Regions from separate parts of the Metaplanococcus flavidus genome, predicted to be linked through region 1. Evidence: riboswitches for the same ligand, from Rfam matches in the RefSeq annotation. Region 1 holds a riboswitch; the other holds the start of a gene.
The links. Region 1 has a riboswitch for lysine ahead of ACFQ1X_RS03335 (aspartate kinase). Riboswitches for the same ligand answer to the same signal wherever they lie in the genome.

Region 1 (8,286 bases):
TGAATACTACAAGGAATACGCCCGTATAACGCTGCAACTTAAATAGAATATTGCGCATATAGCTGTATTTCCCTACGTTGTTGCGTGACGTGAATGCTATGTATACACCGTAGAAAGCGTGATACATAATCGGCAGATAAATAACGAAAATCTCCAGGAAAATTACGAACGGAAGGTTCGCCATGAAGTGGGATGCGGTATTAAATGCCTCGACACCTTGTGTTGCGAAGTGGTTGATGAACAAATGCTGTACAAGGAATAAACCGATTGGAACGATTCCCAGCAATGAGTGCAACCTGCGCAATAAAAATTCACGATTATCCAAAACTGTTAGCCTCCTCAAAACATTAATAAGGCAGTGAATGCTGCAATCGATATTTTACGAAAGCATCCATTGACTGCATGGAACATCATGATACAATAATATGACATATTTATTGTACTCCGCTCAATTAGGAGCGTCAAGGCAACGTACGTTAATTCAGCAGATTCCCTACCGGGTTTCACCTTATTGAAAGTGGGTTTACAATGACTGCAAAAGAACCTGAAATAAACAATCATTTTGGCTATGAAATTATTCGTGACCATGTATTATCCGACATATTGGGAAAACACGAGAGCGACGTCCTCTATTGGGCCGGCAAATCACTCGCCCGCAAATTCCCGCTCTTCTCTCTCGATGAAGCAGCCGACTTCTTCCTCCAGGCAGAATTTGGCGATTTAGTGACAGAAAAGTCAGGAAAAGATGAAATAATTTTTATCTTGCGTCCTTTTAAGATGGAAAATCGATGTTTCAAACTTGAGGCCGGCTTTTTGGCCCAGCAGAAGCAAAAACTCGGTGGATTCTTGACGGAAGCTTACGAAGAAGTGCTGCCGAAGAAGAAATCGGTCCGAATTACGCTGAAAACTGACCTGCGCGAGCAAGTTTAATCTGAATATGACAAGGATCGGCCGTCTCCGTGGGTGTGGGGGCGGTTTTTTGTGGGGTATTTCAGTTGGGATGAGTGGCAAAATTGGTTTGTGTGCGGTAATCCATTTTTATGTGCGATAAATAAAATTTGTGTGCGATTATTTAAATTTGTGTGCGATTAAACCGATTTGTGTGCGATAAATTCGTTTTGTGTGCAGAATGAGATTTTTTGGATATTTTAAATAAAAAAATACACCTCACATGAAGGTGCATCAAACACAAAATCATTCTATTTTTAAATACTTACGATTCTTCTTCGCGCCTTTAATCTTCAAGCCTGCTCCAGAAAGCATCCTATAGATAGTATATCTGGATTCTACCCCGGTAAATCTCCCGAACTCCTTAGTGTCTATTTCCGAACCTATCAACTCAAAATACTCTTGTAGAACCAGCTTATGCGCGTCCTTATTCCGGTGGCCGCAAACTATACATCGCCAAACCTTGTTTATCCTCTCCACCGCAATTCCCCGGCACTCGACGCATTTCACACCCGTCTTCAGCTCACGCGGGTCGATCCGGTAATAGTCGCACAGCGGCGGCCTTTCATATGGATGGCTGTTCGATTCGATGACTCTTCGAATTCTGTGCGGCTTAGGGGAGTCAGCCGTTGTTTTCTGTGATTCCAGAATTCTATAAACCGTTTCGACCACCTGATACGTCTTGCAGATATTCAGGCCCGCCGGCTTCGAAATAAATTCGCAATGCTTTGGCGTAAAAACTGCCACTCCAAAAATTGGGGGATGCGGAATCTTCCTTTTATCCAGCCACAGCTCAAGAAAGCGTACATGCTTGGCGAGCTGCACCCGTGGATCATCGAATACCCATTTTTCGCCTTCATTGTTGAATCGATAACATTCTTGTGTTGACCCGTCAAAATGGATCTTCCCGCTGATGTTCTTCGAGTCGATGATGATCAGGCAGCGCGGAGTCACCAGCAGGCCGTCGATTTGAACTTTCCAGTCATCCAGCCGCAAGCCGGTATCCCACAAAAGTTCATAAGGTTCATGCCAATGAAATTCAATCATTTTATCGTGGAGCCGTTGCTCGCCCCGCACCCCTGCTTCATATCGATGCAATTCCTTTTGCAGGTATACTTGTTGTGAATGTCCAGCCGGCAGCCGCTCCATCAGCAGCCGCAAACACTCACCCATCGCCAATCGTTCCTCCCCTATCCGAATCCCCGCCTCTCCAGTTAATTATCTGAATTATAACATTAATGAATCAGGTTCAAATGACGAATTGAAAAAATCTTCGCGGATGCGAAGATTTCCTCAAGACATTGGATTATTATCGCCCGGCGATAATAATCCGCTTTTGGCCTTTGCTACTTTGCTATTTCCGCCACTCTAAGCGTACTGCTTCGCAAAAATGCCTAGCCCTTTCTCACTCCAGTCCATAAGCCGCGTGCAGCGTGTTCGCTGATTTTTCCATATCCACACCTGGCACCACGACAGAAATTTTGATTTCCGAAGTACTGACCATTTTCACCGGAATTTCCGATTGGCGCAGGATGTCGAACATGCGGGCTGCAACACCCGGGTTCGATACCATACCGGAGCCGACGATGGAGACTTTCGCCAGTCCGACTTCAAATTCGGTGGATTGGAAGCCGATCGTTTCTTTATTGACATCAAGCACACGGCGCACTTCTTCCAGGCTGTCCTCTTTTATTGAAAATGACACCGAAGGCTGGAATTCGTCCGAGATGCTTTGGACGATGATGTCCACATCGATCAGATTTTCCGCCAGGGTCATAAAGATATTCGCCAATGAACCGTTGAAGGGTTTATTGTATGTAACGGTTACACGCGCAATGCCCGGCTCGAATGCTACGCCTCGGACAATCAGATTTTTTTCCACAGTGACCACCTCTTGTATGATAGTTCCCGGTTCGTCGGAATAACTTGCCCGGACGGTTAATGGGACGTTGTTGTTTTTCGCGAATTCCACTGCGCGCGGATGCAGTACGCCGGCGCCAAGGTTCGCGAGTTCCAGCATTTCATCGTACGAAATCTGCTCCAGCTTGCGTGCGCCGCTGACATAGCGCGGGTCGGACGTGTAGACGCCGTCGACATCCGTAAAGATGTCGCATTTCTCCGCTTTTAAAGCGGCAGCGAGTGCCACAGCTGTCGTGTCGGAGCCGCCGCGTCCGAGCGTCGTGATGTTGCCGATGCTGTCGACGCCCTGGAATCCGGCGACGACTGCGAAAAATCCGTTTTCCAGAACCGCTTCCAGCCGTTCGGTATGGATCTGCTCGATCCGTGCATTGCGTGGAACGGATTCCGTTTCAATACCTGCCTGCCACCCAGTGAACGATACCGCTTCGTGGCCAAGCTGTTTGAATGCCATCGCCAGGAGTGAAATCGTCACCTGTTCGCCTGTCGCCAGCAGCATATCCATCTCCCGCTTCGGCGGTTCGACAGAAATTTCTGCGGCCAATCCGAGCAATGTGTCTGTGGTCTTGCCCATTGCGGAAACCACAATGACGACCCGTTTCCCTTGTTCTTTTTCCATTATTGCCCGTTTCGCTACGCCGATAATATTCTCTGGCGTCGCCACTGACGTTCCGCCAAATTTCATAACTACTGTTTCCATCTTTTATCCACTCCCACATCAGTATGTGGCTCCCATTGCGAAAAGTGCAGGCGTCCGTTCAGCCCCGACAGGCTTAAGGCAGGATACCGAAGTGGCGCTTTTTGCCACATAGGTAGACTGACTTAAGATCCCGAGGGGCTGGACGCCGGAACTAGACACAAAAAAAGGCAGCCTGCCGTCTAACCGGCAAACTACCTCTTTCATCATGTACGAAATAAAACGTCCATGTGAGATAGCCCTCCAGAGATTGACTCTGACAGCCCTGCATCTCTTAAATGCAGAACCAGCGTGTTCGGCTGCAGCCTTCACACACTTCGGCGAGCGTCCCTTTTCCCATCCTTCACAGATTCTGCAAATCTCCGGATGGCTACTTTTGACGGTCGCGCCTCTATCACCACTTTTTAAAAGTGATCTAAATATGCTATTACGATAACACGAACTTACTCGGATGACAATGTTTCGCCTGAAAAATGCTGCTGGATCGATTCCGCCAGCTTTTCGGGCATGCCGGCTTCCATCAACTGGACAGCGTCAGCTTCTTTGATTCGTTTGACGGAACCGAAATGCTTGAGCAGTTGCTGCCGGCGTTTCGGCCCTACTCCTTCCAGCCCATCAAGCGCAGAAACTATCGAGTTCTTGCCGCGCAATTGGCGGTGGAACGTGATGACGAATCGGTGGACTTCATCCTGGATGCGCTGCATCAGGTAGAATGCTTCGCTGGTCCGTTTGAGCGGCACCACTTCGACCGGATCGCCGTATAATAATTGCGAAGTCTGGTGCTTGGCATCTTTCGCAAGGCCGGCAATCGGAACCGACAAGCCGAGTTCATCTTCCAGAACCTCACGCGCCGATGATATCTGCCCTTTGCCGCCGTCAATGACAATGAGATCCGGCAGCGGCAATCCGTCTTTCAGCACACGCGAGTAGCGGCGGCGGATAACTTCCCGCATAGCCGCGTAATCATCCGGTTTCGAGCCGGTGCGCGTTTTATATTTCCGGTAATCTTTTTTGGAAGGTTTGCCGTCGATGAACGTAATCATCGCTGACACGGCATCCGCTCCCTGGATATGTGAATTATCGAAAGCCTCTATGCGCAGCGGGGTCTGGATGTTCATGGCATCGCCAAGTTCCTGGCAGGCACCGATTGTCCGCACTTCCTGGCGCTCCAGCAGCTGAAACTTCTCTGTTATCGAGATTTCAGCATTTTTCTTCGCCAGCAGCACAAGGTCTTTCTTCTTGCCGCGCTGAGGGACAAGCGTCCGGACACCAAGCCAGTCCTTGACGAGTTCCGCATCTTCGCCCTCCGGCAATAGGATCTCATTCGGTTTCACATGATTCGATTTTTCATAAAACTGGCCGAGATAGGTCATGAACTCTTCCTGCGGATCGCGGTAAAGCGGAAACAGTGAAACGTCGCGTTCGATCAGTTTGCCCTGGCGCACAAAAAAGACCTGCACACACATCCAGCCTTTGTCGACGGCATAGCCAAAAACATCGCGGTTGGTGAAATCGTTCATCGCCATCTTCTGTTTTTCCATGACGTTTTCGATGTGGCTGATCTGGTCGCGGTATTCCTTGGCGCGTTCAAATTCCAGATTTTCCGCCGCTTCGGACATTTTCTCGACGAGGTCCTGTTTGACTTCACGGAACCCACCGTTCAGGAAACGCGAAATCGAGTCGATCATTTCGGTATAGGTCTCTTTTTCCACCGGTTTGATGCACGGCGCCAGACATTGCCCCATATGATAATAAAGGCAGGCGCGGTCGGGCATTTGATGGCATTTGCGCAGCGGATACAGCCGGTCGAGCAGTTTCTTTGTTTCGCTCGCCGAATAGGCATTCGGATAAGGGCCGAAATATTTCCCTTTATCCTTTTTCACCTGCCGCGTAATGATCAGCTTTGGATGCCGTTCCCCCGTAATTTTTAAATAAGGATAGGATTTATCATCCTTCAGCATGATATTGTATTTCGGGTCGTATTTCTTGATGAGATTCAATTCCAGAATCAGCGCTTCCTTGTCGGAAGACGTGACAATGTATTCAAAATCCTCGATTTCATTGACGAGGCGCTGGGTTTTCGCATCGTGGCTGCCCGTAAAATAAGAGCGCACGCGATTTTTCAGCACTTTCGCCTTGCCCACGTAGATAATTGTTTCCTGCCGGTCCTTCATCAGATAACAGCCAGGCTGGTCTGGAAGGACAGCCAATTTATGTTGAATCATTTCATTTGCCATATTCTCACCCTATTAAAAAACCGGGCCACCCAGGACCCGGTTAAGAATTATGCGTGTTGGTTAACCAAATCAGCCAATGCTTCTTTTGGTCTGAATCCTACAACTTTATCTACTGTTTCTCCATCTTTCAATAGAAGAAGCGTCGGAATTGACATGATGCCGTATTGTCCAGCAGTTTCCTGGTTTTCATCAACGTCCACTTTTACGATTTTTACTTTATCGCTCATTTCAGCATCCAACTCTTCCAATACAGGAGCTATCATCTTACATGGACCACACCAAGTTGCCCAAAAATCAACTAGTACTAATCCTTCTGATACTTCCTGTGAAAAGTTTTGATCTGTTCCGTGTACGATTGCCATGAATAATTCCTCCTTAGTTTTACCAAACTCTAAACCGATTATAGCATGCGTATTTTTCACTAGCTATTTTTTTGCCTATTCCTACTCTACCCTCTCCAATGGCAGGTAAACGGAACAATTTCATATGCTTTCACCTCTCTCAATTTATACCTGCTCCCACCTCTATATTATTTGAAATAAAGTATGAGTTTAGATATAACGCTTTGGCGCTATGGACAGTGCCAAGATTATGCTCCTGCGCAAGCTCGTCGCAAAGGAGGTGCCATCTTCGTTTGGCACACCTTGCCTCCCGCAATAAGCCGAGAAGATCACTCGTCTTATTGCTCCGGTCGGCATTCGCCTGCTCCTGAGCCGCGCCGGTGCTAAGAGAATGGCTTAGATATGGAGCAAAACAGCGAAGACGCCCAGGGGACCAAGCGAAGTGCTGAAATCCACTCGGGCGGTGAGCCCGAGTTAGTTCAGCGCGAGCCCCCAGGCAAGCAAGCTGTTTTGTGGAATATCGATTGCTCAAAATTATTAGTTCAATTCATATATAAATATACACATAATGAAAATCGATCATTCACGCCAATATTTGATGGCAATTGGTTTATTTCGGAAAAGAGGATTGTTCGCCCTGATTTGGAGGTATAGAATAAGAACAAATGTTCTTACTGTAGGAGGCGATGATATGAGGATGAAGGAATTGCCTGAACGGACCATTGTCTGCCTTGATATGCGCGGCTTTTACGCCAGTTGCGCAGCCATCCGGGAAGGGCTCGACCCGTTGACAGCCCATATCGCCGTTGTCGGCAATCAGGAGCGGAAAGGCAGCGTCGTCCTTGCGGCTTCACCTCAGATGAAAAAAGACTTTGGCGTTAAGACCGGCACCCGGCTGTTTGAAATTCCTGATGATCCGCGGATCCGGCTGCTGGAACCGAAAATGGAATTTTTTCTGCGCGTTTCCATGGCGATCACCGAACTCATCGCCGAATTTGTCCCCAAAGATGCGGTCCATGTCTACAGCGTCGATGAAAGCTTTATCGATTTCACGAATGTCGGCTTGTTATGGGGTGACAAAGAAACGCTCATCACTCATATCCAGGATGCGCTGCTCCGGCAGTTCGGCCTGCCTTCCGCTGTCGGCGTCGGCCCCAATATGCTGTTGGCAAAATTGGCGCTGGATCTGGATGCCAAACAGCTCGGCTTCGCCAAATGGACCTATGACGATGTGCCGAAAAAATTATGGCCCATAGCTCCGCTCAGCAAAATGTGGGGAATCGGTTCCCGCACGGAACAGACGTTCAACAGCATGGGCATTTTTTCCGTTGGCGATCTCGCCTGCACCGACGTCAAAACGCTGGAAGAGCGCTTCGGCATCCTCGGCCATCAGCTGTACCAGCATGCGAACGGCATCGATCTGTCGGAACTCGGCTCTCCCATAGTCGCCGGCCAGGTCAGCTACGGCAAAGGGCAGATTCTTTACCGAGATTACATAGAAACGGACGAAATCATGACGATCATTCTGGAAATGTGCGAAGACATCGCGATGCGGATCCGGCAGGCCAGAAGAGCGGGCCGCACCATCCACCTCAGCGTCGGATACAGTAAAACAGCATTCGGCGGCGGCTTTTCGCGCTCCCGGTCATTGGAGGAAGCGACCAATGAAACCTTGCAGATCTACAAAGTGTGCCAGGTGATTTTCAACGACCATTTCCACAACAAGCCCGTCCGCCAAATCTCGATTTCAATCGGCAGCCTGGAAGAGGAATCGTCGATGCAATTGAGTCTCTTTGAAGTACAGAAATGGGAGAAACGCCGGCTAGGCGCGGCGATGGACCAGATCCGCAATAAATATGGCTATTCCGCCATCTACCGCGCCGTCTCCGGCACCGAAGCAGGCACCGCCATCGCCAGAACCCGGCTGATCGGCGGACATCAGAAATAAATCCAAAATAAAAACGGCCCCTGATACAAGCGCTGCTTGTGTCGGGGCCGTTTATTTTTTTTACGCCATTACTTTCTTAAACTCTTCAGTCAACATCGGGATAACTTCAAACAAGTCTCCGACAATACCGTAGTCTGCAACTTTGAAAATGTTCGCTTCCGGATCTTTGTTGATCGCAACAATCACTTTCGAGTTGGA
Region 2 (8,286 bases), on a different contig from region 1:
AGTTGCACGTGTCGCCCATGAACATGGGGCGGTGATGGTAGTTGACGGAGCACAGGCTGCTCCTCATCTGAAAATCGATGTCCAGCAATTGGACTGTGATTTCTTCGCCTTCTCAGGCCATAAAATGGTCGGGCCGACCGGAATTGGTGTATTATATGGAAAGAAAGCTTTATTGAATGACATGGAACCGGTCGAATTCGGCGGTGAAATGATTGATTTCGTCGGCCTATACGATTCGACATGGAAAGAGCTGCCATGGAAATTCGAAGGGGGCACACCGATTATAGCCGGAGCTGTCGGCTTGGGCGCTGCCATCGATTTTCTGAACGAAATCGGTTTGGACGAAATCGAAAAGCATGAACATGAAATGGCGGCATACGCCATGGAAAAAATGAGCGGAATTGACGGTCTTGAAATATACGGTCCGAAAGATCCGGCACAACGGGCAGGTATTGTGACGTTCAATCTAAACGATGTCCATCCGCATGATGTGGCAACAGTTCTTGATATGAGCGGCATCGCTGTTCGCGCAGGACATCATTGCGCACAGCCATTGATGAAATGGCTGGAAGTATCAGCTACCGCCCGTGCCAGTTTTTATCTCTATAATGGCGAATCGGATGTCGATCGTTTAGTAGAAGGATTACGCTCTGCAAAGGAGTATTTCAACGATGTCTTTTAAAAACTTAGACCAATTGTATCGGTCCGTAATTATGGACCATTATAAAACGCCAAGAAATAAAGGCACCATTGAAAAGGACAGCATCAATATCGAAATGAACAACCCGACATGCGGAGACCGTATCCTTTTGACCTTGCAGGTCGAAGACGGAATCGTGAAAGATGCGAAGTTTGATGGGGAAGGTTGTTCAATCTCGATGGCTTCCGCTTCAATGATGACCCAGGCAGTAAAAGGCAAAGATGTGGAAACAGCTCTTGGTCTTTCCAAGACTTTTTCAGATATGATGCTTGGCAAAGATTATGACGATTCCACGGATCTGGGCGATATCGAAGCGCTGCAGGGAGTTTCACAATTCCCGGCACGAATCAAATGCGCGACACTCGCCTGGAAAGCTATGGAAAAAGGTGTGCACGAGCAAGAAAAATCGTAACACAAGAACGGAGGAACGATGATGGCGAAAAAAATGCCCGAAATGGATGATTATAAATATGGGTTTCATGACAAGGACGTCTCGATTTTCCGCTCAAAGCGCGGATTGACGGAAGACATTGTCAGAGAGATTTCAAAAATTAAAAGCGAACCCGAGTGGATGCTTGATTCCCGCTTAAAAGCTCTTAAAATGTTCTATTCAATGCCTATGCCACAATGGGGCGGAGACTTGGCGCCATTGGACTTTGATGAAATCACGTATTACGTGAAACCTTCAGAGGCGAGCCAAACTTCATGGGACGAAGTGCCGGAAGAAATCAAACGGACGTTTGATAAACTCGGTATCCCTGAAGCGGAACAAAAATACCTTGCAGGTGTTTCCGCACAATACGAATCCGAAGTGGTCTACCACAACATGAAAGTGGAACTGGAAGACATGGGCATCATCTTTAAAGACACGGATGCTGCACTTCGCGAAAACGAAGACCTGTTCCGTGAATATTTCCAGACAGTAATTCCGGCAGCGGACAATAAATTTGCTGCACTGAATACGGCTGTTTGGTCAGGTGGATCATTTATCTACGTTCCGCCAAATATTAAAGTTGAAGCACCATTGCAAGCATATTTCCGTATCAACTCGGAAAACATGGGGCAGTTTGAACGTACAATGATCATCGTGGACGAAGGCGCAAGTGTCCATTATGTTGAAGGCTGTACAGCTCCGGTTTATACGACAAATTCACTGCACTCTGCAGTAGTTGAAATCATCGTTAAAAAAGATGCTTATTGCCGTTACACAACTATCCAGAACTGGGCAAACAACGTTTACAACCTCGTTACAAAACGTGCATTCGTTGATGCCAACGGCACTATGGAATGGATTGACGGCAACATCGGATCGAAGTTGACGATGAAATATCCTGCAGTATACCTGCGCGGCGAAGGCGCACGCGGCATGACCCTGTCAATCGCCATCGCAGGCAAAGGCCAGCATCAGGATGCCGGCGCGAAAATGATCCACATGGCACCAAATACTTCATCATCCATCGTTTCGAAATCAATTTCGAAACAAGGCGGTAAAGTATCGTACCGCGGAATCGTCCGTTTCGGCCGCAAAGCCGACGGCGCACGCTCGAACATTGAATGTGATACGTTGATCATGGACAACGAGTCCACGTCAGATACGATCCCATACAATGAAATCCTGAATGACAATGTATCTTTGGAGCACGAAGCGAAAGTTTCTAAAGTTTCTGAAGAGCAATTGTTCTACTTGATGAGCCGAGGCGTTTCTGAACAGGAAGCGACTGAAATGATCGTTATGGGCTTCATCGAACCATTTACAAAAGAACTTCCTATGGAATATGCGGTTGAAATGAACCGTTTGATCAAATTCGAAATGGAAGGTTCAATCGGCTAATCGATTGGATTCCCTGAAAGTCTCCGCTGCTGAAAAGCAGCGGAGACTTTTTTTGCGTTACATCAATTTCCAGAATAAGACGTTCCATATTTTCTGTGCTATCATTGAAGCAGCAAGCATTTCGGAGGTGGCCTAATGATTTATGCGGGACTTACTGGTTGGGGAGACCATCCGGATGTGTACAGTCCGGGTTCGAAACAGAAAGACAAATTGACCGATTACGCTGGACATTTTCCGATTGTCGAATTGGACTCTTCTTTTTATGCAGTTCAACCTGAGAGAAATATCCGGAAATGGATTGACGAAACACCTGACTCTTTTCAATTTATCGTAAAAGCCTATCAGGGAATGACAGGCCATCTGCGCGGAGAAAATCCTTTTGATACGGAAGAGGAAATGTATGAAGCGTATATCAAATCCATCCGTCCGCTCAAAGAAGCAGGCAAACTGGCGATGGTCCTGTTGCAATTTCCCCCCTGGTTTGATTGTATTAAAGAAAATGTGGATGAAATAAGAAGGATGACCAATAAATTAAGTGAATTTGATCTGGCAATCGAGTTTCGCCATCAATCATGGTATGCCGATGGATTCCGTGAAAAAACCTTTGAATTCCTGAGGGAACATAATTTGATCCATTCTGTCTGTGATGAACCGCAGGCAGGGGATGGTTCAATTCCTCTTGTTCCTGTTTCGACAAGGAAAGACAAAGTTTTATTCCGGCTGCATGGCCGTAATGTCCACGGCTGGATCAATGTCGGAAATGCGAAAAATTGGCGGGAAGTCCGTTATTTATATGATTATAACGAAGATGAATTGAAAGAAATAAGCGAAGCTGCAAAGGTACTGGAAAGAACCACGGATCAAGTTTATATCATTTTTAATAATAATTCCGGCGGACACGCTGCCGGTGACGCAAAACAATTCCAGCAGATGAACAGGCTGGTGTTTGAAGACCTTGCCCCAAAACAGCTTGATCTGTTTGAAGAGGAATTTTGACGAAAGGCCGTAAAGAGGTGTTGTAAATGGCTGAAACCATTCATATTTATCATACAAATGATCTGCACAGCCATTTTGACAATTGGCCGAGTATCCATGCCTTTTTAGTTGGAAGGAAACGCTGGCATGAAGAAATGGGCGATTTCTGTCTCATTCTTGACATCGGCGATCATGTGGACCGTTCGCATCCTTTCACTGAAGGCACGGCAGGCAAAGGCAATGTGCAGATGCTGAACGGTGCGTCCTATGATGCAGTGACGATTGGCAATAATGAAGGAATAACATTATCGAAAGAAGAGCTGGATACGTTATATGCAGAGGCTGATTTTGATGTGATTCTCTCTAATCTCTTTGGGGGAAATGGAGAACGTCCGAACTGGGCGAAACCTTATAAGATACGGGTGACACCGGAAGGGCAACGCATCGGCCTGGTTGGTGCCACTGCTGAATTTACTCCTTTTTATGAAAGATTGGGGTGGCAATTGACGGCAGCGAGGGAATCCATTGTTCAGTCGGTCGAAGAGATTAAAGCTCACACGGACTTCATCGTCTGCTTATCGCACCTTGGGGTAAGGGAAGATGAAATACTGGCGGAATCCTGTCAGGATATCGACCTTATACTTGGTGCGCACACTCACCATATTTTTCATGACGGGAAGCAGATTGGTGATGTGCTGCTGGGTGCAGCCGGTAAATTTGGCGCCTATATCGGCCACGTCATCATTGACGAAGACCTGAAGAAGAAAAAAGCCTATTTGATTGAAACCGAAAAACTTGATAATCCGGACGAGTATTATGACCGGGACCGGAGAACAGAAGGCAGAGCATTGTTGAAGGACACAGTATTCCATAATGAGGTAGCTTTAAAAGCGGAATGGTTCAAGGAATCGGAAATGGCTCAATTATTCGGAAAAGCGATGATTGAATTTTCAAGGGCGGATTGTGCGTTATTCAACGCAGGGCTGTTTATGGAAGATATGCCTTCTGGGGAAGTTACGCGCTACGATTTTCACCGGATGCTGCCACATCCCATCAATCCCTGTATGATCGAGTTGACTGGTGCGGAATTGAAAGAAATTTATCTGCAGTCGATGAATTCAGAGTGGCCGCAACTGGAGCTGAAAGGTCTTGGCTTTCGCGGTGCGGTGTTTGGAAAAATGATCCGCACCGGTATGGACTTGGAGAATCACCAATTATTCATCAATGGGAAGCGGGCTGACAGTGACGAAGTTTATAAACTGATTACACTGGATATGTTTACGTTCGGTTATTTTTTCCCGGAATTTAAACGTTCACCCAAAACCTATTTTATGCCTGAATTCATTCGGGATGTATTCAGCGGCTATTTTTCAAGCAACATGGTGAAATGAACGGAATTTTCAGTTGTGAATTGACCTTGATTTCACCACAATTTTAGGATATGCTAACAAAGAATTGTATATCGATGGGTAGAGGCTGCAAAACCGATGAGTAGAATATGTGAGCGTGACAGCGATGAGCATATTTGAAAGGTGGTTTTGCCGAAGTCCATTTTCTGTTGTCACCGGAAAATGGGGCTGGGGACATTCTTAATAAGGATGTCACTGTCATTTATGCTTGCATAAATGGAGAGCTACAGGGTTGTTTGATGTTTTACCGCACAGACGAATTGTAGAAAGCCGGCTTGTCCCTTTGGATTGAGCCGGCTTTTTTTCTCCATTCTATTCCATCAAAAATATAGGAGGAAACCATTCATGGAAAACACAATTTTTTCAATCCTGCCCCCGATTATAGCAATCGTGATGGTCTTATTGACCCGACGCGTATTGCTGTCCCTGGGAGTAGGTATCATCGCTGCCGCGTTGATCCTGACTTCATTCGCGCCAGTTGGCACTTTGCAGGAATTATTCACATCATTCCAGGTGATTTTCTGGGACGAAGGTTTCAACGCTTATAATGTATTTATTCTTCTATTCTTATTATTACTCGGAATCATTACTGCATTCGTCAGTTTATCCGGAGGGAGCCATGCCTTTGCTGAATGGGCTTCTCAGCGCGTCAAATCACGCCGTGGCGCAAAAGTTCTGACAGTAGCCCTTGGTATCGTGATTTTCATCGACGACTATTTCAATGCACTGACAGTTGGTCAAGTCGCACGTCCGATAACTGACCGTTATAAAGTATCACGTGCGAAACTTGCTTATTTTATCGATTCCACTGCTGCGCCAGTATGTGTTGTTTCACCGGTTTCGAGCTGGGGAGCAGCCATCATCGGAATCATCGCTACAATTCTCGCAGGCCAGACTTTTGTGGAGTATTCCGCTTTGGAAGCATTCCTATGGATGGCTCCGATGAACTTCTATGTAATAGCTGCACTTGCCATCGTATTTTTCGTTGCCTACCGTGATGTGGATTTCGGTGAAATGAAAAAGCATGAAATCAAAGCAATTGAGAACGGAGAGCTTTATGATCCGGAGAAATCGATTCCAGGTGAAATGAAAGAAGAATTTCCTTCTCATTCCCATGGCCGCGTGCTGGATCTGTTGCTGCCAATCCTTGTATTGGTCGCAGGTACTGTAGCCGCCATGTTGTGGACCGGCTACCAGAATGCTGGTCAGCAATTTGACGTATGGCTGATTTTTGAAAATACCGATGTACCGTTATCATTATTGATCGGGGGACTTCTTGGAACAATTACATCCATCGTATTGTATCTGCTTCAAATGAAGAAGAATGAAACGGCCAATGCCGGTTGGATCGGCAAAGGAATCTGGGCAGGTATCAAATCGATGATTGGCGCTGTGCTGATTCTGATTTTCGCCTGGTCATTGACTTACCTTATCGGTGCATTGGAAACTGGCACTTATCTTGCAGGACTGGTGAGCGAAGGAAATATTCCCGTTTCAGTTCTTCCGGTATTATTATTCGTTCTTGCGGGAGTGATGGCATTCTCGACCGGAACGTCCTGGGGATCTTTCGGTATTCTGTTGCCAATCGCCGGAACCATCATGATCGAAGCTGCTCCGGAATTATTATTGGCATCGCTGTCGGCTGTTCTTGCAGGAGCTGTTTTCGGGGATCACTGTTCACCGATTTCAGACACGACCATCCTGTCTTCAACCGGAGCGGGAAGCAATCATATGGATCACGTAGCCACTCAGCTTCCATATGCTCTTACAGCAGCGGCAATTGCGTCAGTTGGGTATTTGGTCATAGGATTTACAGGCTCGCTATTGTGGTCATTAATTGCGGTAATTGTTATCCTGGCAATATTGTTTATCGCTTGGTCACAACGGACAACCATACTTGAAAAGAAGGAAAAAGCGCTTTAAATCAAAAGCGGAGAGAATTTCTCTCCGCTTTTTTATTATTGCCAAAATAGTTTTTCAAAAAAATCTCAGAAACTGTCTTTACTTTATTCTTGCTGGTCGGTATACTATTTTTAGATTAGTTAATAATCTGAAAATATACAAACTTCTAATTTTTCTGTTAGAAAATTGGAAGTTCCTAAAGAGGGGGAGAAATTATGGAACGTTCGCAATGGGGTACACGCGCCGGTTTTATCATGGCGGCAGTCGGCTCGGCAATCGGTTTGGGAAACATTTGGCGTTTTCCGTACGTTGCCTATGAAAATGGTGGAGGAGCATTCTTTATACCGTACTTATTCGCTCTGCTAACAGCAGGGATACCGATTCTTATCCTCGAATTCACCATCGGGCACAAATACCGTGGATCAGCACCATTATCATTCTTCCGCATGAGCGGCAAGAAAGCTGAATGGCTTGGCTGGTGGGCAGTACTTGTTTCATTTGTCATATCGGTCTATTATGCAGTTATCATCGCATGGGCTATGCGATATACAATTTTCGCATTCAATCAGGCATGGGGCGAAGACACGCAAGCATTCCTGTTCGGAGATTTTCTCCAACTGGGAGATGTTCCCGGTCAAACCGGCGATATCGTTTGGGGGATCTTTATCCCGTTAGCGCTGGTATGGATCATCACTCTGGGCATTCTTTTGGCTGGAGTCAAGAAAGGGATTGAAGCGGCCAACCGCATTTTCATTCCAACTTTGGTGGTAATCTTCCTTATCATTGTTATCCGCGCTGTCACTTTGGACGGGGCAATGACAGGCTTGAACGCATTCTTCGAACCGAATTTTGATGCCATTATGGATCCGTCGGTTTGGGTTGCTGCATACGGACACATCTTCTTCAGTTTATCCGTAGCATTCGCCATCATGATAACGTATTCCAGTTATCTTCCAAAAAAATCGGATATTACCAATAATGCTTTCATCACCGGCTTTGCCAACTCAAGTTTCGAGTTGCTTGCAGGGATCGGGGTATTCGCTGTCCTCGGATTCATGGCGGTTCAATCCGGCCAGGAAGTTTCTCAGGTGGCAACTGCCGGCGTCGGATTGGCGTTCGTGGTATTCCCGCAGATCATCAATGAATTCCCGGGCTTTAACGGACTCTTCGGCGTCCTGTTCTTCCTGTCATTGACTCTGGCAGGTTTAACCTCTCTCATGTCCATCACTGAAACTTATGTGGCGGCAATTGCAGAGAAATTTGGCACAACACGCCGCAAAGCTGTTGCTTTCGGTGGCGGTTTGGCAGCTGTAATTTCAATTCTGTTTGCTACTCAAGGCGGACTTTACTTCCTCGACCTTGCAGATTATTACATCAACCAGTTTGGTGTTGCAGCAGTCGGTCTTGTGGAAGTGGTCATGGTCGTATGGGTCCTGCGCAAAGCAGATTACCTGAAAGATCATGCCAAC

Region 2: it holds a riboswitch for lysine, as region 1 does, so the genes downstream of both, ACFQ1X_RS13310 (Na+/H+ antiporter NhaC family protein) here and ACFQ1X_RS03335 (aspartate kinase) in region 1, are expected to answer to the same signal.

What each region holds. Positions count from the first base shown of each region.
Region 1 is NZ_JBHTKI010000006.1:146,123-154,408, reverse strand. Features, by position in the region: gene ACFQ1X_RS03350 (succinate dehydrogenase cytochrome b558 subunit) at 1-325, opposite strand, end outside; gene ACFQ1X_RS03345 (YslB family protein) at 529-930, shown strand; gene ACFQ1X_RS03340 (nuclease-related domain-containing protein) at 1,195-2,121, opposite strand; gene ACFQ1X_RS03335 (aspartate kinase) at 2,354-3,565, opposite strand; lysine riboswitch at 3,791-3,964, opposite strand; gene uvrC (excinuclease ABC subunit UvrC) at 4,006-5,799, opposite strand; gene trxA (thioredoxin) at 5,847-6,161, opposite strand; gene ACFQ1X_RS03320 (Y-family DNA polymerase) at 6,832-8,088, shown strand; gene ACFQ1X_RS03315 (electron transfer flavoprotein subunit alpha/FixB family protein) at 8,149-8,286, opposite strand, start outside.
Region 2 is NZ_JBHTKI010000021.1:4,142-12,427, reverse strand. Features, by position in the region: gene ACFQ1X_RS13335 (cysteine desulfurase) at 1-682, shown strand, start outside; gene sufU (Fe-S cluster assembly sulfur transfer protein SufU) at 672-1,112, shown strand; gene sufB (Fe-S cluster assembly protein SufB) at 1,134-2,531, shown strand; gene ACFQ1X_RS13320 (DUF72 domain-containing protein) at 2,667-3,527, shown strand; gene ACFQ1X_RS13315 (bifunctional metallophosphatase/5'-nucleotidase) at 3,554-4,897, shown strand; lysine riboswitch at 4,969-5,150, shown strand; gene ACFQ1X_RS13310 (Na+/H+ antiporter NhaC family protein) at 5,261-6,838, shown strand; gene ACFQ1X_RS13305 (sodium-dependent transporter) at 7,033-8,286, shown strand, end outside.